3 regions of the Clostridium sp. B9 genome follow, and region 1 is predicted to be linked to each of the others. Evidence: riboswitches for the same ligand, from Rfam matches in the RefSeq annotation. Region 1 holds a riboswitch; each other region holds the start of a gene.
The links. A riboswitch is a leader RNA that binds a small molecule or an ion and turns the genes downstream of it on or off. The one in region 1 is predicted to bind cyclic di-GMP.
Positions count from the first base shown of each region.

Region 2: linked by a shared signal. The riboswitch ahead of ACQZHJ_RS05510 (NPCBM/NEW2 domain-containing protein) and the one ahead of ACQZHJ_RS01510 (MSCRAMM family protein) in region 1 are both predicted to bind cyclic di-GMP.
Region 3: linked by a shared signal. The riboswitch ahead of ACQZHJ_RS02655 (class C sortase) and the one ahead of ACQZHJ_RS01510 (MSCRAMM family protein) in region 1 are both predicted to bind cyclic di-GMP.

Region 1 covers NZ_JBNWKA010000003.1:314,369-322,242, reverse strand. Annotated here, with positions in the region: gene ACQZHJ_RS01515 (acyltransferase family protein) at 1-222, opposite strand, end outside; gene ACQZHJ_RS01510 (MSCRAMM family protein) at 462-6,344, opposite strand; cyclic di-GMP riboswitch class II at 6,417-6,500, opposite strand; gene ACQZHJ_RS01505 (ATP-binding protein) at 7,103-7,874, shown strand, end outside.
Region 2 covers NZ_JBNWKA010000003.1:1,212,414-1,220,287, forward strand. Annotated here, with positions in the region: gene ACQZHJ_RS05505 (endo-beta-N-acetylglucosaminidase) at 1-2,978, shown strand, start outside; cyclic di-GMP riboswitch class I at 3,147-3,232, shown strand; gene ACQZHJ_RS05510 (NPCBM/NEW2 domain-containing protein) at 3,394-7,874, shown strand, end outside.
Region 3 covers NZ_JBNWKA010000003.1:577,836-585,709, reverse strand. Annotated here, with positions in the region: gene ACQZHJ_RS02675 (polysaccharide deacetylase family protein) at 1-579, shown strand, start outside; gene ACQZHJ_RS02670 (FAD-binding protein) at 895-1,962, shown strand; gene ACQZHJ_RS02665 (MFS transporter) at 2,038-2,673, opposite strand; gene ACQZHJ_RS02660 (SulP family inorganic anion transporter) at 2,841-4,304, opposite strand; cyclic di-GMP riboswitch class II at 5,194-5,277, shown strand; gene ACQZHJ_RS02655 (class C sortase) at 5,274-5,906, shown strand; gene ACQZHJ_RS02650 (GNAT family N-acetyltransferase) at 6,079-6,576, shown strand; gene ACQZHJ_RS02645 (ferritin family protein) at 6,750-7,133, shown strand; gene ACQZHJ_RS02640 (ABC transporter ATP-binding protein) at 7,375-7,874, opposite strand, start outside.

The DNA.
Region 1 (7,874 bases):
AAAAAACTTTATTGCTTGTTCCTTAACAGATATTCCTCTCTTATAAAGCATCCCACTTATTATAAAGAATGCAGGCATATGGAACCAATATAAATACCATGCTGGATCAAAAGGTGCATGACATAACACAACACTTATTATAAGAATTCCTTTTGCTATATCTAAATAGTCTAATCTTTTCTTTTGTTTTAAATCAGTGTTCATATTTTTTCTCCTACTCATAATTATAATATTGATATTACCCCCTATTTATTTTGCCCGTAATTTATATAAATATGAAAATATATCAATTAATAATCTAAAAATAATTAAACAATTAATATAATACTTTTATATTGGAACTTTAGTTTGAAATTTATATGAATTTTAATTTAAATAAATATAAACTTTATAGTATATATAAAAAAAACAAGCTCTATATAGCTTGTTAAACCATATAGAACTTGTTATTTATAAACTATTTATTTTACTATCTTTTTATTAACAATAACTGCTAAGACTAAGCTTAGTATCATTAATCCAATACCCAAAATTAAAATTACTCTTTCTGATAATAATCCTCCTGTCTTAGGAAGAGTTGTAATATTATCATCACTTTTATCTTCAGTATGAGGAGTCTCTATGATTTTATCCCCTGGAGCTTTTGTGTTTTTAACTGTAAATTCTAACTTTTGATTATCTTCTTTAACTTCAAATTTAATAGCTGTCTTGTCTAAAGTATATCCATTTGGAGCTTTTGTTTCTTCATATGTATAGTTTCCATATGATAAATTATCAAACTCTAGAATTCCATCTTTATCAGTCATTCCTGTAGCAACTATATTTCCTATAGAATCTTTAATAGTGAACTCTGCCCCTTCAAGTACTTTATTACTTTCAGAATCAACCTTAACTATTTTGATTCCACCTTTTATCATATCATTCTTAGCTGTAAATTCTAAGATTTTTTCATTATCAGTTATTTCGAATTTAACTGGTGTATTATTTAATAAATATCCTTTTGGCGCCTTTGTTTCCTCGTAAGTGTAATTTCCATATGGTAGGTTGTTAAATTCTACAATTCCCTCTTTATTAGTAGTTTGTGTATCTACAACTTTTCCTTCTGAATTTTTAACAACAAACTCTGCACCTTCAAGAAGTTTATTATTCTCAGAGTCTACTTTTATTATTTTGATTCCACCTTTGATAATAGCATTTTTAGCTGTAAATTCTAATGTTTTTCCATGCTCTGTTAACTCAAATGGAACACCTTGTGAATTTAATATATATCCTATTGGTGCTTTAACCTCTTCATATGTATAATCTCCATATGCTAATCCTGATACAGTTGCTACTCCTTGTTCGTCAGTAGTTACTGTTTGCATTAAATCACCTTGTGAGTCTCTTATCGCAAATATAGCTCCTGCCAAAGCATTTCCTGTCTCTGAATCTACTTTAGTTATTTGAATATCACCTTTTATTAGATCATTCTTAGCTGTAAAACTTAAAACTTTATTATTATCAACTATTGAGAAATTTACTTTTGTTGAATTAATTAAATATCCTTCTGGAGCTTTTGTTTCTTCATATGTGTAATCTCCATATGGTAGGTTATTAAATTCTACGAGTCCATCCTTATTAGTAGATTGTGTAGAAATTACCTTTCCATCTGAATTCTTTATAGTAAATTCTGCTCCTTCAAGAGGATTTCCAGTTTCAGAATCAATCTTAGTTATGTTAACTCCACCTTTTATAATATTATTCTTAGCAGTAAACTCTAAAATCTTATTATTTTTTGCTATTGAAAAATTAACCGGTGTACTATCTAATTGATATCCTGTTGGTGCCTTTGTCTCTACAAATGTGTAATCACCATATGGTAAATTATTAAACTCGGCAATACCTAATTCATTTGTATCTTGTGTATTTACTACATTACCATTAGAATCTTTTACTTGGAAAGTAGCCCCTTCTAAAACTTTATTATTTTCAGAGTCTACTTTTGTTATTTTAATTCCACCTTTTATCTCAGTATTTTTAGCAGTAAACTCTAATGTTTTACCATGCTCTGAAACCTTAAATGGAACTACCTCTGTGCTTAATATATACCCAGTTGGAGCCACAACCTCTTGGAATGTATAATCTCCATAAGTTAAACCTGATATAGTAGCTATTCCTTGTGCATCAGTAGTTACTGTTTGAACTAACTTTCCTATTGAATCTTTTATATCAAACTTGGCCCCTGCTAAATTATCTCCTGTCTCTGAATCAACCTTTGTTATTTGCATATTACCTTTTATTGGATCATCTTTAGCTGTAAATTCAATTACTCTACCGTTTTCTAGTATTGAAAATTCAACAGGTGTTTTGTCTAGTAAATATCCTTCTGGAGCTTTTATTTCTGTAAATGTATAATCTCCATATGGTAAATCACCAAAATCAACTACTCCATTCTCATCAGTAGTTTTTATTCCCATTGATATTCCTGAACCATTTTTAACTTCAAATTCTGCTCCACTTAAAACTGCACCTGTTTCTGAATCAACTTTTGTTATCTTCACTCCACCATGTATTTTTCCGTTAGCAACTTGTATATTTATTGGTGTAGTTTCTCCTGAAATAATAGTAAATTCTTTTTCAATATCACTTTTTATGTATCCTATTGGTGCATCAACTTCAACTAATTTATAGGTTCCTGGCACTAGCTTTATTGATGCTACTCCATCAGCATTTGTAACTAATATTCCATCAACATTATTAGTTAATTTATTAACCACTTCAAACTTAGCACCTTCTAATTTTATATTAGCATTTGCTAAATCAACCTTTGTAATTTGTACTTCACATTGATCCTTATTATTGTAAGCTCTATATGAAGAAATTTCATTGTTTTGACTTATCTTAAAGGTAACAGGATTTGTATTTAATAAATATCCACTTGGGGCTTTTGTTTCCTCATATGTATAAGTTCCATATGGTAAATTATTAAATTCTACAACTCCATTTTCATCTGTAATCTTTGTATCAACAACATTTCCACTTGAATCTTTAACTACAAAAGTCGCTCCTTCTAAAATCTTGTTAGTTTCAGAATCATATTTTGTTATTTTGATACCACCTTTAATGATATTATTTTCAGCCGTAAATTCTATTATTTTATCATTCTCTGTTATTGAAAACTTAACTGGTGTTTCATCTAAAATATATCCTATAGGTGCAGTTATCTCTCTGAACGTATAATCACCATATGGTAAATTGTTAAACTCTACTGCTCCATTGTCTCCAGTAGTCTGTGTTTCAACTAAATCACCATTAGCAGTTTCAATCATAAACTCTGCACCCTTAAGAGGATTCTTATTTAAAGAATCAATTTTTAATATTTTGATTCCTCCAACTATATTATTATTTTCTGCTTTAAACTCTAGTACCTTATCATTTTCTGTTATAGAAAATTTAACTGCCGTAGGGTTTAAAACATAGCCTTTTGGAGCTTTTGTTTCCACATACGTATAATTTCCATATGGTAAATTATCAAACTCAACTATTCCCTCTTTACCTGTAGTCTGTGTACCTACTACAACTCCCTCTGAATTTTTTATTTGGAATGTAGCATTTTCTAAAACATCTCCAGTTTTAGAATCTACCTTAGTTATTTTTATTCCACCTTTTATAAGATTATTATTAGCTGTAAATTCTACAATCTTATTATTTTCTGCTATAGAAAAACTAACTGGTGTACTATTTAATTGATATCCTATCGGTGCCTTTGTTTCCTCAAATGTATATTCACCAAAAGGTAAATTGTTAAATTCTGCAATTCCATCTTCTCCAGTAGCTTGTGTTCCAACTACATTTCCATTTGAATCCTTAACGTTGAAAATTGCTCCCTCTAAGACCTTTTTAGTTTCTGAGTCTACTTTAGTTATTTTTATTCCGCCCTTTATTTTAGTATTCTTAGCTGTAAATTCTAATGTTTTTCCATGCTCTGATACTGTAAAAGGAATTTTTGATGAGTCAATTCCATAACCAATTGGTGCCTTTACTTCTTGGAATGTATAGTCTCCGTACTTTAATCCAGATAAGGTAGCAACACCTTGCTTATCTGTTGTTATAGTATCAACTAAGTTATTTTCTGAATCTCTTATTTCAAACTTAGCACCTACTAATTCATCTCCTGTTTCTGAATCAACCTTATTTATTTGAATATCCCCTTGTATTGGATCATCCTCAGCAGTAAAAGTTAATAGCTTACCATTTTCAGTTACTTCAAAGTTAACTTTAGTTGTATCTAAAACATAGCCCTCTGGTGCTTTTGTTTCTTCATATGTATAACTTCCATAAGGTAGATTATCAAATTCTACTAATCCATCTCCATTTGTTTCTTTTGTCTCAGATATTTTTCCATCTAAACTTTTAACTGTAAATTCTGCTCCTTGTAACTTCTTATTATTGTCTGTAGAATCTACTTTTGTTATCTGGATATTACCCTTAATTTTATTATTGACTATAGTCTTGTTTAAAGTCTCACCAGCAACTATATCAACATTTTCATCAGATGCTACAATATATCCTTTAGGTGCTTCATTTTCAACAATTGTATAAGTTCCAGCTTTAATATTATTAAAGCTAACTAAACCATCTTGACTTATTCCAGTTACGATAACTTTATCACCCTGCATTAAGCTAAACTTAGCTCCATCAAGTAAATTTCCATTTTCATCAGTTTTTTTAATTATCAAATTACCTGTAGTCGGTACTAATTCATCTTCAGCTACTACATTAACTGTTTTACTATTCTCAGTAACTTGAAATGTTATAGGAGTATTATTTATTTTATATCCTTCTGGTGCCTTTTTCTCAACTAATTGATAACTTCCATAAGGTAACTCTAATATTATTGGTTCCGTTGATAATGTTGTAATATCTCCAACAATATTTCCATAAACATCTTTTACTGATTGACCTTCACTATTTTGTACTGAATAAACAGCTCCAGCCAACATTGTTTGAGTTTTATCACCTTTTTCAATTTTAATTATATTCACTTTTGGATTCTTTTTAGTAGAAACCTCTTCTGTAGGATTTCCATTTACATAAGCAACATTTGTCACTGTATCTCCAGGTTGAACATTCCTCATACTAGCTTCTATTGTAATATGAGCATCATCCCCAGGATTTATATTTGATTTATCATTAATAATAGTTAATACCCTAGTATTCTTATCATATGATGTAGTAAATTGATTTGTAGAAGTAATTTTTATATCAGCTAATCTTGAATCTAAAGTATCTGTAATACTCATAGTTCCCTTTATAAAAGTTCCATAAGAATCAAATTTTATCTGATACTCAATATTTTGGTCATCAGCATTATTTGTGACATTTGTCTTATTTACCATCTTGTGAACATTTAATGCTCCTGCATCTGATCCAAGCTTAGCAGTTGAACTTGAATTTGACTCTGTATTGTCATGATATAAAGTTGCATTATTAACATAACTTGGTTCATTAGATATTACTAATGTATTATATGTTAATGAATATTGCTCATATGGTATATTTCCAAAGTTTATTTCTAAAGAATTATTCGTTGCTTTTGCTATACCTCTTTCAAAGAAATCCTTAGTAACATCTGTTGAAATACCATAATAGTCATTTTTTATTATTGATATGCTATTTACATCTAAAACCATTCCTTTAGGAATATTGTCAACAAACCTTGCATTGTTTAATTCAGGTATCTTATCTCTATTAATTTCAACGTAATATTTAATAGGTTCATTTCTATCACTTATTATTCCTGTACCTGTATAGTCCATTGGTAAATATGAACCTTTATACATAACTGGAGATGTTCCTGAACCGCCCTCAGTTCCTCTACCTTGACCATTTAATTCTAAAGTTTCAGTTTGATTTCCTAGTTTAATAACAACTGGATAAGTCTTGTCTTCAATATTTGAATCTCCAGTCATTTCTATATTTATGTATCCTTGAACTGCACTTCCTACATTCTCATTAAATATTAAAGTAACTAATCCATTATTTACACTAGCACTTGAAAAGTGCTCCTTTGGATATTTGGGCGTTATATCCTTAAATATATCTGGGAGCTGTACTGTTATTTTGTCCCCAGCTTGCAACTTAGTTCTATCCAAAATTTTATATTGAATATTTAGTGTTTTTATCATCCCATCTCTTACATCGTTGTTATCAAAGCTAACACTTGTTATTTCAACTGCACTATTATTTTGTAATGAAGTTGAACTCTGACCGAATGCAATAACTCCAGGTGATATTATGTTTACCACCATTGCAATAAAAGCTACTATGGCAATAATAAAAATCTGTTTCTTCCTTCCTCTCATTTAATCACTCCTTTATCATATTATTTGAATATCCAAATAAAAAAAAACGACTAAAACTTTATAATTTTATTTATAAAGAATAGTCGGTTGCATCACTAACTCAATATATCCCAGATGCCCAAATAAAGGATATATGTCATCATTACTATTGTTAATTATTATATTTTCGTTTGTTAATTAAATTATTCATCTTAAATGTAAAAAAAATATTATCAAAATATAAAATATATTTAAATACTTATGTATGATATATCATATGTCGTTTTTTGTCAATTAAAATCTATTTATAATAAATTAATTTTAACTACTACCTAGTATTAAATATTATAAACAAATAAAACCTAATTATATATTTATTAAAAATAAACATATTTTTTACAAAATAATCTCAATATATTTTTTTATAAGTGATAATATAAAAATAAATAACTATCTTTTTTGAAATAATCTTATATTAAAAATCAGTTATTTTTTTTCATTTATTTATCTTAAGTTGTAATTTAAAATCTCTAAATATTCCCTATTATTATTTTTCACTAAATATTAATTCAAAAGTAATTAAAAATTTTAAAATAACTAAAACTTTTGAACCTTTAATTCAACAAATTAAGAATAACAAATTAATTGTAATTAATATTTATGAAGAAATTAGACTTATATTTATTAAACTTAGTGTAAATATTTGTATTTAATTATGATAAAATTGATAATATAAGATAAAATATAAGTTCAGATTCTTACTAAGGAGATTAAAAAACATGGATAATCAAATATTTTTTCATATTTTTAATGATTATAAAGATAAAGACAATACTAGAAGAAAGATTAAATTCTCGATATTTTTGATTTTTTCTATGTTCGGACTATTTTTAACAAATATTATTTATAAAATTTACAATTCTACTACTCCTACCAATATAGTTAATACAAGTAGTATACCATCATTTGCATTGCATTTAGCTTTAATCCTAGGAGCTATGGCGTACCTAAGTGCACTTGTTTATTATACAAGCACTAAAAAGGATGATTTTTTTATAATCTCCTTAATTTATATGAATTTATCTGTTGAACTTTTAGTAACACAAGGTCATAATCTAATAATTTTTGATAAATTTATATTCATACATTCAATTTTTAGAATATGTATTCTTTTTTATGTTGCTTTTAATAAGAACGGAATCGCAAAAATATTAATTAAACATAAGGTAACTACTTCTATTTTAGTTTTTATATTTTCAACTATAGTTCCTATGATTAATTATAAAATCTTTTTTGATAATCTCTTTGTAAATAACGTATTTTTATATGCAGAATTAATGAGCATAATAGTACTACTATATATAATAGCTTGTATATTTATTTCTATAAAAAGCTTAAAAGATAGAGAGCTTATATACTCATTTATTGTTGGTAGTATGCTTCTTATAGCTTTAAGAGGAATCTACTGGATATGCGAAGTATTATTCCCTACTATTTCATTATATAAAGCTAATAATAACTTAGTATTACTACTTACAATATTTTCATTTT
Region 2 (7,874 bases), 900 kb from region 1:
GTGGATCAAACAAAGGAATATTCTTATTACCTACAGCTGATGTAATAGATGCTGGACATAAAAATGGAGTTCCTGTTTTAGGAACAATAGGATTCCCATGGGGAAGCGGAGCTGGATATGTTGAGCAGGTAAGAGCATTCCTTCAAAAAGATGAAAATGGAAATTTTCCTGTTGCAGATAAAATGATTGAAATAGCTAATTACTATGGATTTGATGGATATTTCTTTAACCAAGAGTCTTATGGTTGCAATCAAAATGATGCTAACTTAATGATAGAAATGCTTGAATATATTAGAGAAAAAGACCCAGACATAGTTATTGGATGGTATGACTCAATGACGGTTAGTGGAGGTGTATCATGGCAAGATGCATTGAATGATAGAAATGCTCCCTTTTTCCAAAGTGGAGATAAAACAACTAGTGACCAATTCTTCTTAAACTATAACTGGAGCAAATGGAAGATAGATACTACAGTAAATACAGCAACTGGATTAGGAAGAAGTCCTTATGATGTTTATGCAGGATTAGATGTTCAGCAAAATGCTTATAATACAAATTTTAGAGTAGATCAATTATTAGATGAAAATGATAAGTTAAGAGTTTCATTAGCAATGTATTGTCCAAACTCTACATTCTCAATGGCTAAAGATGTTTATGATTTCTATAATCATGACCAAAAGTTCTGGGTTGGACCAACAGGAGATCCTTCAAGTTCAGATACTTCAGCATCATGGGTTGGATTAGCTAACTATGTTCCAGATAGATCAGCAGTGAATGATTTACCATTTGTAACAAACTTTAATTTAGGTCATGGAGAAGGTTATTATATAGATGGACAAGTATCTAGAGATGAGGAGTGGAACTATAGAGCACTTCAAGAATATCTTCCAACTTGGAGATGGATTGTTGAGTCAAATGGATCAAAGCTTACTCCAGATTTTGATTTCAAGACAGCTTATAATGGAGGTTCATCTTTAAAAATTCAGGGTAACTTAGAGGCTGCAAATCCAAATCATGTTAAGCTTTATAGTACAGATTTAGATATAGAAAAAGCGTCTACAGAATTATCAATTGTTTATAAAACAGAGTCTGCACCAAACATGAAGGTTGGATTATGTTTTGGAGACACTTATGATTATGAAAATTTTACTTTCTTTGATGTAACTGAAAATAGTAATGGAAAATGGACAGAAGTTAAGATTCCGTTAGGAGATCATTTAGGAAAAACTATTTCAGGAGTTTCTTTAGAATTTGCAAGTGAAGCAGATATAGAAAACTTCGAAATTAATATAGGTCAGTTATCTATAGAGGATACTGAAGCAAATAATAAAGGATTAAAAACTAATAAGGTTATTTTAGAAGATTCAATGGTTCATCATGCAAATAGTGCAGAGGCTAGAATTTACTGGGATGGATTAGAGGTTGGAAATGAAGAAGATTTAGCTTTCTATGAAATATATAGAATTAATCTAGATGGTTCAAAAGAACTTATGGGAGCAACCCCAAATGATGCTTACTATGTACAAGATTTCGCAAGACATGGTGATGAAATGAACTTTGAAATTGAAGTAGTTCCAGTAGATATAAATTACAATAGGGGAACTGGTTCAAGGGTTATTTTTGATTGGGGTATAAAACATGATGCAACTGAGGTTCCAGAAAATAAAGAACTTGTTAACTTTGCATTAAATAAGCCGGTCAGAGCTAGTAGAGAAAATAGTGGAGAACCTGCTATGAAAGCCGTTGATGGTACTGTTGAAAATAATAGTAAGTGGTGTGCAACTAATGCATACTCAGGATGGTTAGAAGTTGATTTAGGAGAGCCGCAAACTGTTCAAAGATGGGTGGTTAAGCATGGTGAAGCCGGTGGAGAAGCTAAGGAAACAAATACAAATGATTTTGCTTTAGAAGTTTCTTATGATGAAGGACAAACTTATGAGCCAGTCGATACTGTAAGAGGAAATACCGATGCCATTACTGATAGAAATTTAGTAGAGCCAGTTACTTCTCAATACTTTAGATTAAGAATAGATGACTCAGGAAATTCACCATGGAGTGCAATAAGAATATATGAATTCCAATTATTTGAGGACACTTACACAGAACAAGTTGATTATATTCCTATGAGGTTTGTAAGTGCTAAGAATAATATTGGGTCAGATGATTCTGTAGCGATTACAAGAGGAAAAGAAGGACAAACAGTAAATCTTTATAAATCCATAGGAGATGAAACTCCATTTGCTACTAAAACTATTGATGGAAATGGAGAAGCTAAGTTTGAAGGATTAGATTTAGGAAGTGATGAAGGAAGAGTTTATTATGCTATAGCTGAAGAGGGAAAAGAAGAAAGCTTAAGAATGAGCGCTGAATATGAAAATGAAGCTTGGACTGAAACTAATATTCCAGGAAGTTATGAACTAAAACCTTATATAGCACCAGGAACTACTGTAGAATCTTCAAACTATGGAACATTAGAAATAAAAGGATTAGATGAAGGAGACATAGTAAGTCTATATTCAAGTATGGATTCAATTCTTCCAGAAAAGACTTCAGTTAAGGTTGGAGTAGGAGAAAGTTCTGCAATATTAGATAGAATAGAAGTAAGTAAGGATGGAGGCTCATTTATATTAGAAGTTAAGAATCCAGGTAAAAAGGCTGTTAGATATGAAGTTAAGTATAATGGCTTTGGAGAATTTGAAATGGAAGTAAAAGTTGAAGCTCCAAGAAATCTAAAGGCATTAGATGTTCAAAAAAGAAATGTAAAGTTAGGATGGGAAGCTCCAGAATCAACTTATGGATTAGAAGGTTATGTAATTTATAAGGACGGTAAAAAGATTGCAGAGGTTGGAAAGAATATTACAGAGTATAACGTTGAAAAATTAAACAGGCATACAATTTATAACTTTAAAGTAGCGGCTAAATACTCAAGTGGAGAGTTATCACAAAAAGAATCATTAACTTTAAGAACTGCTAGATAAAAACTTGAAATTTAAAAATTAAAACTACTGTTATTTAATATAACAGTAGTTTTTTATATAATAATTCAATAAAAAAATAGTGTTTTTTTAAATAAAGCATAAAAATATAAAAAAATAAATAAATTTTATACATAAATTGTACAAGATGTGATATTATTTTATTAAATAAAATTTAATAGGCAAACTTAGGGAAACCTAAGGACGCAAAGCTATAGGGACTAAAGTTTAAATAACAATGTTAGCCAGTTGCCAAAAGGTATATATTATTATACATTTTGTTTTATTAATTTTAATAGTTTTAAGTATTATTGACTTATTTCTATATAATTTTATGCATCTTGGCTACTCGTAAAAGAGTAGCTTTTTTTAGTATTTCTTTTGGGAAATGGGCTAAAAACAGGGGGTAAAAACACTTATGTTAAAGAAAAAAATTTCATTAATTATTGTTGCTGCAGTAATATCGAATTTTTCTACGCCTGCTATTATAACCTTAGCAGATGAAGTTCAAAAGGAAAAAGTTGTATTAACTGAAGTTAAGGAAAATACTGAAGATGAAAATTCAACAGAATCTACAGTTAAAAAATTTGATTTATTAAATGCTACTAATATTGAAGAGTATAATAAAGCATTTAAAGTTCAAAGAGAAAAAATAAAGTCAATAATTAATAATGGGGGACAATATGGAAGTTCATCAATAGACAAAGCAATAGATGGAGATCTTAAAACTCATTGGGAAACAGGTACTCCAAATAGAACAGATTTTAAGAATGAGGTTATAATTGAATTAACTGAACCTACAGTAATTAATAGAATAGTTTATGGTGCAAGACGTGATTCTGCTATGGGAAAAGGATTTGCAAGAAAGTTTAAATTATATGCTTCAACAAGTGAAAATGAAGACGATTTTAAATTAGTATGCAATGGAGATTATTCAAAATCAAATAGTGATATAGTTGAGATTAAATTTAAACCTACAGAATTTAAACGTTTAAAATTTGTTTTTGATGAAGCAAATCAAGATTGGGCTAGTGCTGTTGAATTCATGTTATACAAACCAGATGAAATTTTAGATAAGATGAATAGATTATTTAAAGATAATACATTAAGTCAGGTTAATGATGAGTTTAATACAATAGAAAAATTAGAATCTTTAGAAGAGGAAGTAAAAACACATCCTTTATATAATTCATTTAAAGAAGATATAGAGAATGCAAAAATGATACTTAAGAGTAGTAAAATTGAGATGGAAGAGGCTGAAGTAAATAAGTTTAATTTACAAGATAATGAAGAGTATAATAAGCTTTTTGAAATAGATAATAGCAATATAGAGTCAATAAGTACTAATGGTGGTCAATATCTTTCTCAGAATATAAAGAATGCAATAGACGGAAATTTAAAAACTTATTGGGAAACAGGCAGATCAAATAGTAGTAATTTTAATAATGAAGTAGAAGTTACTTTTAAAAATAATACTAAATTAAGTAGAGTTGTATATGGGGCAAGGCCTAGTGACAATAAAGGTTTTGCAGAAGAATTTGAGATATATGGTTCAACCACGTCTAAAGGAGATACATATCAATTAGTTGCAACAGGATCATATTATAAAACAAGTGGATTTATAGAAGCAAAATTTAAAGAAACTGAGTTTAAAAGACTTAAATTTGTATTTAAAAAATCTGATCAAAACTGGGCAACTTTATCAGAAATTAAATTTTATAAAAATGATGAATTAGCGGATAAGGTAGAGAACATATTTACAGATAAAACATACTCAGATTTAAAGGAAGAGTTTAAAAATATTGAATACATAAATGGTTTAGAACAAGATATTAAAGAGCATCCTTTAAAGGATGAGATGAGTTCAAAGTTAGAAATTGCAAAGGAAATATTAGATAATAAAATTGATTCTAAAAATACAAAATTTGTTGCTACTCAATATGGAGATTTAGCTAGATATGGTAGTGAAGTTTTAAGAATGTCAAGTATGGGAGAGAACTTCCAAGTAACAGGACTTTATGCATTACCAGGGGATAAATTAAAAGTTTATGTAAATGCTGAGTCAGGAAAATCAATGCCAAGATTAATATTTTCACAAAATGAAGGAAGTTATAGTAGTTGGAGAAGAACTATAAATTTACATAATGGAGTAAACGAAATAGTTGTTCCTACAATAAATAGAGATGGAAACTATAAGACTAATCCTAAAGCAGGTGGAGCGATATATATAGAAAATCCATATACTCCAGAAGAGCAAGGACAAGCTCCTATTATAAGAATTGAAGGAGCCCAAAGATTTCCTTTATTTAAAGAAGGAGATAATGAAGAGGAGTTTAAAAACTTTTTAGTAGAATATAAGAAAAAATTAGATGAAGATAATGAAGCAGGAACTAATAAAGTTTTAGATATTGCTGAGGTTGATTCAGATAAAATCACATTATCGGGAACTACAACTGGAGCCTATGATGCATATATAACTAAAGGGGTTAAACCAAGTGAAACTACTACTTTTTGGAATGAAACTATGAAGGAGTTATTTAAATATTATGGTTTTGATGGAAGTAGTGAAGTCAATACACCTAAAAACATAAAAGAACATATGAGATTAGCTCAGCCTTTTGGAGCAATGTATGCTGCCGGAGATCATGTTGGTGTTCAAAAAAGTGCTATGAGTTCAATGCTAAATCCAAGTGCCATAAAAGGGGGTTATTGGGGATTCATACATGAAATAGGCCATAGAATGGATACTAATGGGCGTACATGGGGAGAAGTTACCAATAATATGCTACCTATGTATATGGGAGTTCAATTTAATAATATAGATAATAGAATACCATATCAGTCAGAAATTTATCCTAATGTTGCACCAAATGAAAGAGATGAGGAGTTTATCCATGGTGATTATTTTGAAAGTTTAGGATTGTTCTGGCAACTTCAAATGTATGATTCTAATTATTGGCCAACTCTAAACAAACTTTATAGAGAAAGAAAACCATCACCTAAGAATGAACAAGAAAAGAGGGATATATTCGTTGAGTATTCATCTGATGCATTAAATTTAGATTTGTCAGAGTATTTTAAACGACATGGTTTTGTTGCAAGTAAGGAAATTGTAGAAAAGTTAAATAAATATAATAAGCCTTCTAAAAAGATATGGTATTTAAACAACAGCTCTATAAATTATAAAGGACCTTCAATAGATGAGAGCAAAAAACCTACTATGAATTCTGAAATAGAAGAAAATAACTTTGGACAACCTCAACTTAAATTTTCTTCTGATATACCTAAAGAGCAATTATTAGGATATGAAATAACAAGAAATGGTGAAGTAATTGGATTTACTACAGAAACAAACTTTACGGATAAGACAGCACATTCTAATACAAAATATGAGTATAAAGTAAGAGCATATGGAAAAGATTTATCTACTTCAAATGAAAGTGATCCTGTTAACTATGAAGTTCAAAGAGCGTATGTAAACTTTGATAAAAGTAACTGGGAAGCTAAAACAAATTATCTAACAGTTGATAGAATGGAAGCATCAAAAGGAATTGATGAAAAATATTCAAAGTATGGTATTTTCCAAACTAGGAAAGTTACTGATGATGAAATCAAAAAAGGAATAAGAAATCCTATGGAAAGCCCATATCTTTTAATAGATATGAAGGAAAATAAAGACTTTGACGGTTTTGAGTATTACAATTCAACAAATGATAGCAATGGCAAAGGAATGGTTAATACTTATAATCTTTATATAAGTAATGATGGCAAGAACTTTACTAAAATAGTTGATAATAGTAATATACCTCAGGCTTCAGAAAAGGGAAGAAAAGAAATTTTATTAGATAAAACTTATAATGCTAGATTCATAAAGTTTGAATGTGTACAAAGTATTCAAAAAGATGGACTTATGACAGTTTCTGAGTTTTCACCTATTAAAAAAGAAAAAGATATAGAAATGTCAAAGATTCAAATAGTAAATGAAAGCAATAGTAAAGAGCTTAATGGACTTGAAGAAAGAATAAATTTAACAGCAAAGATTAAGCCAACAGGAGCAACATTAAGAGAAATGGAATGGAAGGCAGTAGATGCTAAGACTGGAGAGAAAAGTAAAGCTGTCAATTTAAAAGTATCAGGTGAAAAAGCAATTTTAACACCTAATTCAACAGGAAAGGTAGAAACTGTTAAAGTAATAGCAACATCAAAATATAATAAAGAGATAATGGATGAGATAACTATAACTTCTAATGCTTCACAGATAGCTGAAGATGGAACATTTAAAGATATAGAAAAAAATAGTTGGACAGCTGAAACTAGTGCTCCTACTGATTGGAGATATGCTCCTAATAAGGCCGTAGATGGAAAAACAGGAGAGTATGATATATTCCAATCTGCTAGTCAAGAAGGAACTAAATATTTAACAATAGATATGAAGAATGAATTTAGCTTTAACGGATTTGCTTATCATAATAAAGCCAATGGAAACTCAACAGAAGGACAAGTTAAGAGATATAATTTATATATAAGTAATGATGGAGAAAACTTTACTAAAATAGTTGATAATGGAGTAGTGCCAAGGGCAGATGTAAAAGAGCGTAAAAATATATTACTAGGTAAAACTTATACTGCAAGATATATAAGATTTGAGTGCTTAGAAACTCAGTTTGGTGATGACAAAATGGCTGTCTTAGAATTTAGTCCATTTACAACTGAGGAAAATATACCTATTGATAAAATGGACATTACATCTAAGAAGGGAATACAAGATGTATATGAAATTAATACAATTGGGGAAGGTATTGATTTAGATGTGAAAACTTATCCTGAAAATGCTACTAATAAAGAGGTTAAGTGGAAAGTTCTTGATGCCAAGACTAATGAACCTGTAGATAAGTATGT
Region 3 (7,874 bases), 260 kb from region 1:
AGAGAGCAACTTCAATATTTAAAAGATAATGATTATGCTCCACTTACTTTAAATGAGTTTTATAATTATCTAAAAAAGAGTGAACCTGTTCCTGAAAAATCTGTATTAATAACTTTTGATGATGGATATAAAGGTAATTATGAATATGCCTACCCAATTTTAAAAGAATTTAATTTTCCAGCTACATTTTTTATAATTTCAAACTTTATTGGATCACCAGATTTCATGACAGCTGAAGAAATAAAGGAAATGTCTGATAACGGAATAGATATAGAAAGTCATACTGCAAAACATGAAGATTTATCAACACTTGATGAAGCTAGTCAGTTAGAGACTTTTAAAAACTCTAAAGAAGTCTTAGAAGAAATTATTAAAGAGCCTATTGAATTTATAGCTTATCCATTTGGAAGACATAATCCAAGTACAAGAATTGCTGCAGAAAAAGCGGGTTACAAACTTGGTTTCAATTTAAATGGAGAGTTTGCTGATAGAAGTGATAATAATTATAACATTGATAGAATTTATGTTAGCAATAATTATTCAATACAAAAATTTGAAGATAGGCTTAAAGGAAAATAACTTACTCTTTAATTTATGTCTCTGTTTTAAGTACGTGTTGATTTAAAACAGAGACTATTTAATTGATTAACTTCAAAAAATGTTTAAATCATATTAATAAAATCAATTTATTTACATACTAATTCAAAACACCTCCTACACAACCAATACAATATTTTAATATCGAAAAACAATAAATAATTGTTGATTTTTCATTTTAGAGATGCTATACTATCCATAAATTAATTAGTAAATTATTTGAAATTAATAGTTTTAAAAACTAGATTTTATTAGAATTATTTTTTACTAAGTATGATTAAAAGGAAGGAAATTTTTATGAACACCATGTATGATATTGCAATTATAGGATTAGGACCTGCTGGGTCTACTTTAGCAAGACTACTTTCTAAAGAATTTAAAATTATTGCTATAGATAAAAAGAATACTCTTGAAGATGGATTTCAAAAACCTTGTGGAGGGTTACTATCCTCAGATGCACAAAAAGTTTTTGCAAAGTTTGATATGACTCTTCCAAAGGATATTCTAGTTGATCCTCAAATTTTTGCAGTAAAAACCATAGATGTAAAACATAATTTAATTCGTCATTACCAAAGATTTTATATAAACCTTAATCGTCATAAATTTGATTTATGGCTTAAATCACTCATTCCAAGTAACGTTGATATTTATAATAACTCTGCTTGTACTAAAATAGAAAAAGTCGCTGAAGGATATAAAGTTACCTTTTCTGAAAATGGAGAGAAACATACTATTTTAACTAAGTATTTAGTTGGTGCTGATGGAGCTAATTCATTAGTTCGTCGTACTATTTATCCAAATAAAAAAATAAGAACCTATATGTCTATTCAACAATGGTTCTCTGAAGAGCATGAAAATCCATTCTACTCTTGTATATTTGATAATGAAATAACTGATTGTTGTTCATGGTCAATCTCAAAGGATTCCCACTTTATATTTGGTGGTGCCTATCCCTTAGATAATGCCAGAGAAAGATTTGAAATGCAAAAAGAAAAACTAGAAAAATTAGGTTTTAAATTTGGACAACCTATAAAAACTGAAGCTTGTCTTGTACTAAGACCTTCTAAATACTCCGATTTTTGTTGTGGAAAAGATAATGCTTTCTTAATTGGAGAATCTGCTGGATTCATAAGTCCAAGTTCCCTAGAAGGAATAAGTTCAGCTATAAACAGTGCTGAATATCTAAGTAAAATATTAAACTCACACAGCAAAAATCCAAACAAAAAATATAGAGCAAAAACTTTTAAAATAAGACTTAAAGTTTTTTCAAAACTATTTAAATGCCCGTTTATGTATAACTCTTTATTACGTAAACTTGTTTTAAAAAGCAAATTCCAAAGCATAGATATAGTTTCTGAAGAGTAAAATTAAAGCTGTATAAATTTAATATTATACAGCTTTAATTTTTATTATAGAAACTTACTAAAGTTCTATAATACTCTATTTATTTACTGCTTCATTAGATGTCTCTTTATCTTCTTGTAATCTATTGAATATATTTTTTGAAACAACTGATATTATAGTTGAACAAATCATAGCTCCTAATAATACTTTCCAAGGAGCTGCTCCATATTTTTGAAATAAGAATCCATATAAAGCCTGCCCTATTGGCATTGCACATAAAGATACTCCTAATAGACATGATATAACTTTTCCAACTATTTCAGGTGGAGTTTGTATTTGTATAAATGTCATCATTTGAATACTAAACATAGTAGCAAATGTCATAATTAAGAATCCCATTGCTGAAACTACTACATAACTTATGAATTCTGGAACTGGAATTAAAAATACAATTACCATTGGTAGTAATGCTATTGATGCAAATAACACTAAGATATTTGAGTTTTTAATATTTAGCTTTTTATGAAATATTCCAACTGATATTCCTCCTAAAACTGATCCTATAGCTAAAACTCCTTGTGATATTCCATATAAACTATCACTTAATTTTAAAGTTTGTGTTATTAATGCAGGCATTCCAACAACTATCATAGAACTTAAGAATAAGTTTAAAGCTGAAATTATTAAAATCGCTTTAAATAAAACTGGTTTTTCATTCAAAATAAACTTCATGCTTATTTTAATATCATCATACTTCTTACTTATACATACTAATAGTATGTATACAGAATACCATCACAAACCTTTATTGTAAATTATATCTATTTTAAAAAAAGACCTACAAATAAAGATTTTAATCTATTTAAACTTAAAATCCTCTTTATAAGTCTTTCTCTATTTTAGTGACCTAATTCAGCATTTAAGCCATTAGGTTTATTATGTATTGCTATTTTCTCTAATAGCTGTTCACAATCTCTATGCATTCCTATTAAGTTAACTTTTGTACCATTCTTATGGAATTTTATAACTACTTTATCTATAGCATCAACTGCTGACTCATCCCATATTTTCATGTGAGCTAAATCTATATCAATTTCTTTTACATCTTCATAATAATCAAATTTATTGATAAATGCTGTTGTTGAGGCAAAAAATAAAGGTCCATTACACTTATATCTAACATTATTATCTTTAATTATTTTTTCAACATGAACATGTGAAATCTTAGCTGTAAAGAATACTGCGCTAAGAATTACTCCAGCCACTACCCCATAAGCTAAGTTATGTGTCAATAACACTATTCCCACTGTTGTTAACATAACAATAGTGTCTGTAACTGGTACATGCTTCATTCTCTTTAATGAACCCCAATTGAATGTTGTTATTGAAACAACTACCATAACTGTAGCTAAGGCTACTACTGGTATTCTTAAGAATAGTCCGTTAAATAAAATTACAAATATAAGCATTGAAGCTCCTGCTGTAAAAGTAGATAGTCTTCCTTTTCCACCATACTCTTGGTTAATTACGGTTTGTCCAATCATTCCACATCCTGCAATTCCTCCAAAGAAACCTGTTACTATATTAGCCAAACCTTGCCCAACACATTCCTTATTTTTATCACTAGGATCATCATTTATATCATCAACTAGCTGAGCTGTTAATAATGATTCAACTAATCCAACTATTGAAAGTGAAATTGAATAAGGTAATATTATTTTTAAAGTTTCAAGATTTAATGGTACATCAGGAATTAAAAAAGTTGGTAACTCCTTAGTTATTCTTCCCATGTCACCTAAACTAGTAACATCCATTCCTGTTCCTAAAACTATTGTGCTAATAACTATGATTGCAACTATTGGTGATGGAATAACCTTTGTAAATTTTGGTAATATATATATTATAGCTATTCCTATTGCTCCAAGAACAAGTAACATATAGTCACCTTTAAAATGATCCACTTGAGCCATAAACATCATTATCCCTAATGAATTAACAAAACCTATCATAACTGGCTTTGGAATAAACTTTAATAGTTTTCCTATCTTTAAAAATCCAAATATAACTTGAAATACTCCAGTAAGTATTGTTGCAAGTAACATATACTCTACTCCATATTCCCTAACCAAACTAGCAAGAACTAAAGCCATTGACCCTGCTGCTGCCGATATCATCCCTGTTCTTCCACCAAATATAGAAATAATAACAGAAATACAAAAACATGAGTAAACTCCTACCATAGGATCAACCCCTGCCACTATAGTAAAGCCTATGGCTTCTGGAATAAGAGCCATACAAACAACTATACCTGCTATTAACTCTTTTCTAACATTTCCAAACCACTCTTTTTTTAATTTTTCCATAAACACCTTCCTTTGTTTATTCAACATATATAAATGCTAAATTTTTCATTTGTTTTATCTATTATATAGATTTTTAAAATCCGCTCATTATCTAATAACTTATTTTCTTCTAATTCTACTTAACATTGCATTAATAATAATTAACATCTGAATATATTAATCTATCCTTTATTAAATGGTATTAAGGAATTGCCTTTTTCTCTGTTATTAAAATAATCTAAATACTAAAAATAACTAAGTAAAATCTTATTGAACTTACTTAGCTTTCTTTAAGCACAACTATTCTAGTATATTAAATAGAATATAAAGTTTCAACATATTTTTATATTCTCTAATAGAAAAATCTACTCAAAACTTTATATTAATTATAATGTTTAAAGTAATATAATATATAAATTTCCGAATATTTCTTCTTTAAAATTATTTTATTCCGTATAATTGCTTTTATAAATGTTAATTTTTTATTATTAATTGTTAAAATTAATAATTTTATAAAAACAGTTTTAAACCATCATTTGACATATTTCTCAATATAATATAGTATACATTTTATAATTGTAGTATTATTAATATTTAAGTTACTTTTTTTATAATTTAATATTAATAATATATTTATTTTTTCACTTAATCCAATTATTTAAATTTATATTAAATTTTTCTTTATTTTTAATATAATAGTTTTACTTCAAACAATTTACAAATTATTTGATTTTTTTTATAATTTCATCAAATAATTATATAATAAAAAAAACACTCATTAATTGTATACGTTATAAAATATTATTTTAATAAAAATAATATTTTATTAAATTTGACAAAATATTTTCTATATTATAATATACATATCGCTACAAAATTAGTAATAAATCACAATAAAAGAATAACTTAATATTTATATAGAAACGTTGACATATATCCTGTGTTTGGGCATCTGGGGTATATTGAGTTAGTGATGCAACCGGCTATTTTATAAAAACCTTTAATTTTATTTATGGAATTGCACTAAATGAATTACCATCTAACTTAGGTATAAAACAAGGTGATATACTTGGCTACCTAGAAGTTCCTAGTATAAAATTAAATTTACCTATATATTTTGGTACTGATCCTAATACCTTAACTAAAGGTATTGGAATGTTAGAAGGTACCTCATTCCCAGTTGGGGGAGAAAGTACTCATTCTGTTTTAGCTGCTCACACAGGATTAACAAATCAAAAACTATTTACTGATATTGATAAACTAAAAAAAGGTGATATTTTTTTCATTCATATTTTTAAGAAAAAAATGGCTTACAAAGTAAATCAAATTAAAGTTGTTCATCCTGATCAAATTGATGAGTTAAAAATAATAAAAGGAAAAGATTACGTTACTCTTTTAACTTGTTATCCATATGGAATAAATACTGAAAGATTGCTAGTTCGTGGAGAAAGAACTGATATCACTCCTCAAATTGAAAAAGAAATAGAAGTTGCACAAAAAAATACGAATATATTCGCTCATACAAATAAAAAACTTATAATAATTATTATATTATTATTAATAATACTCTTATTAATAGTAGTGTCTTTTATAAAAATAAAGTTTGCAAATAGTAAAAAATAGTATCAATTTTTGTGATACTATTTTTTATTTATAAACTCTATTTGAAGCAGTGATTATTTATAAAACATACATTTTTTATATTATCCTTCAATAATATCAACTTATTTGAATATTATATTATCATCATGTGAAATTCAATAATAAAAAGCTTTAATCTAGGAGGTATATATTGATGAAAATCATACCTTTATCAAAAAAATATTATAAAAAAGCAAGTAAATTAGTTGATTCTGTCTTTTTTGATGAAGATTACACTCCATCTAAAGAACTAAAAGCAAGTCTTTCTAAAAAATACTTAAAAAAATTCCAAAAACATCATGATAGTGATGTTTTATCTCTAAAATACTATATTGCCATAGATAATTTAAAATCTATTATAGGAATTATTGGATTATATACTATAAAAAACGACTCAAAAGATAATATATGGCTTGGTTGGTATTGTGTTTCTCCAGATTATAGAGGAAAAAAAATAGGAAAAACTCTACTTGAGTTTGCTATTGAAGAAGCAAAAAGACAAGGTAAAAAATATTTATATCTCTATACTTCTACAGAATCTAAAGAGGCTGTAGCTCAAAAAATATATGATATAAATAACTTTGATATTATTTATATAGAAGACATGGATGGTTATAGTTTACTTTATAGAAAAAAATTTTTACAACCTTAGATAGTTTTGCTTTAAACAAAACTATCTTATTTCTTTGCTCTGTTTTTAAAATTTAGTTGACATATAATTATAAAAACCTTAAAATAAATTCATCAATTAAATTGTATGCAATTTAATTTAACAAAATTTATTTTAAAAAATTTAAATTAATAATTACTTAGGAGGATTTTTTTATGGAACAGAATGGAAGAGAAATGTTATTAAAATTACAACAAGGAGAATTAGATGCAGTTTTAGTTTATAAAAAACTAGCTGAATTAGCTAATTCACAAGAAGAAAAAGAAATATTATTAGGAATAGCTGCTGATGAAGGAAGACATGCTTCAATAATAAAGGAATATTCAAATGAAGTTTTAAAACCAATTAGCAAATCTGCTGAAGAAATAGAAGCAGCATACAAAAATTTAGGAAGAAAAAAAGTGTTTGAGATGTTAATAGGAGCTGAACTTAATGGTGGTCCTGTATATGAAAAACTTGGAGAAAACTTCCCTAAATTTAAAGATATAGCAAAAGATGAAATAAAACATGGAAACTTATTAAAAGGATTATTACAATAGATTAATCTTATCTTCTTTACAGGAGATATCCAAACTTTTATAGAAATCACATACTAATGTATAATAAGTCTATTTTTAGATGAGTATTGATTTCTAACTATATCTAGAAATCAATACTGGTTTAAAATATTGACTATAGTAAGAGGAGCTATACCTAGACACCTTTTAATAAAACTTGTAAATAGAATATGTTTGCAAGTCTTATTATTTAGTCTTTGTATAGCTCCTCTATTATTTGAACTTATTCATCTTCTTTATCTGCAAACTGGCTATTATAAAGTGTTTCATAATATCCACCCTGCTTCATCAATTCTTCATGAGTTCCCTGCTCAATTATTCTTCCATCATTCATTACTAGAATTAAATCTGCACTTCTTATAGTTGAAAGCCTATGTGCTATAACGAAGCTTGTTCTTCCACTCATTACATTTTTCATAGCTTTTTGAAGTAATAACTCTAATCTAGTATCAACTGAACTTGTTGCCTCATCTAGAATTAATATTTCTGGATTTTTAAGTATTGCTCTTGCTATTGTTATAAGTTGTTTTTCTCCTTGAGATATGTTTGATGCCTCTTCATTTAAAACCATGTCATATCCCCCAGGTAAAGTTTTAATAAAGTGATGAACGTTAGCTATTTTAGCAGCTTTTATTACCTCTTCTTTAGTAGCATCAAATCTACCATATTTGATATTTTCATAAATACTTCCTTTAAATAACCAAGTATCTTGAAGAACCATAC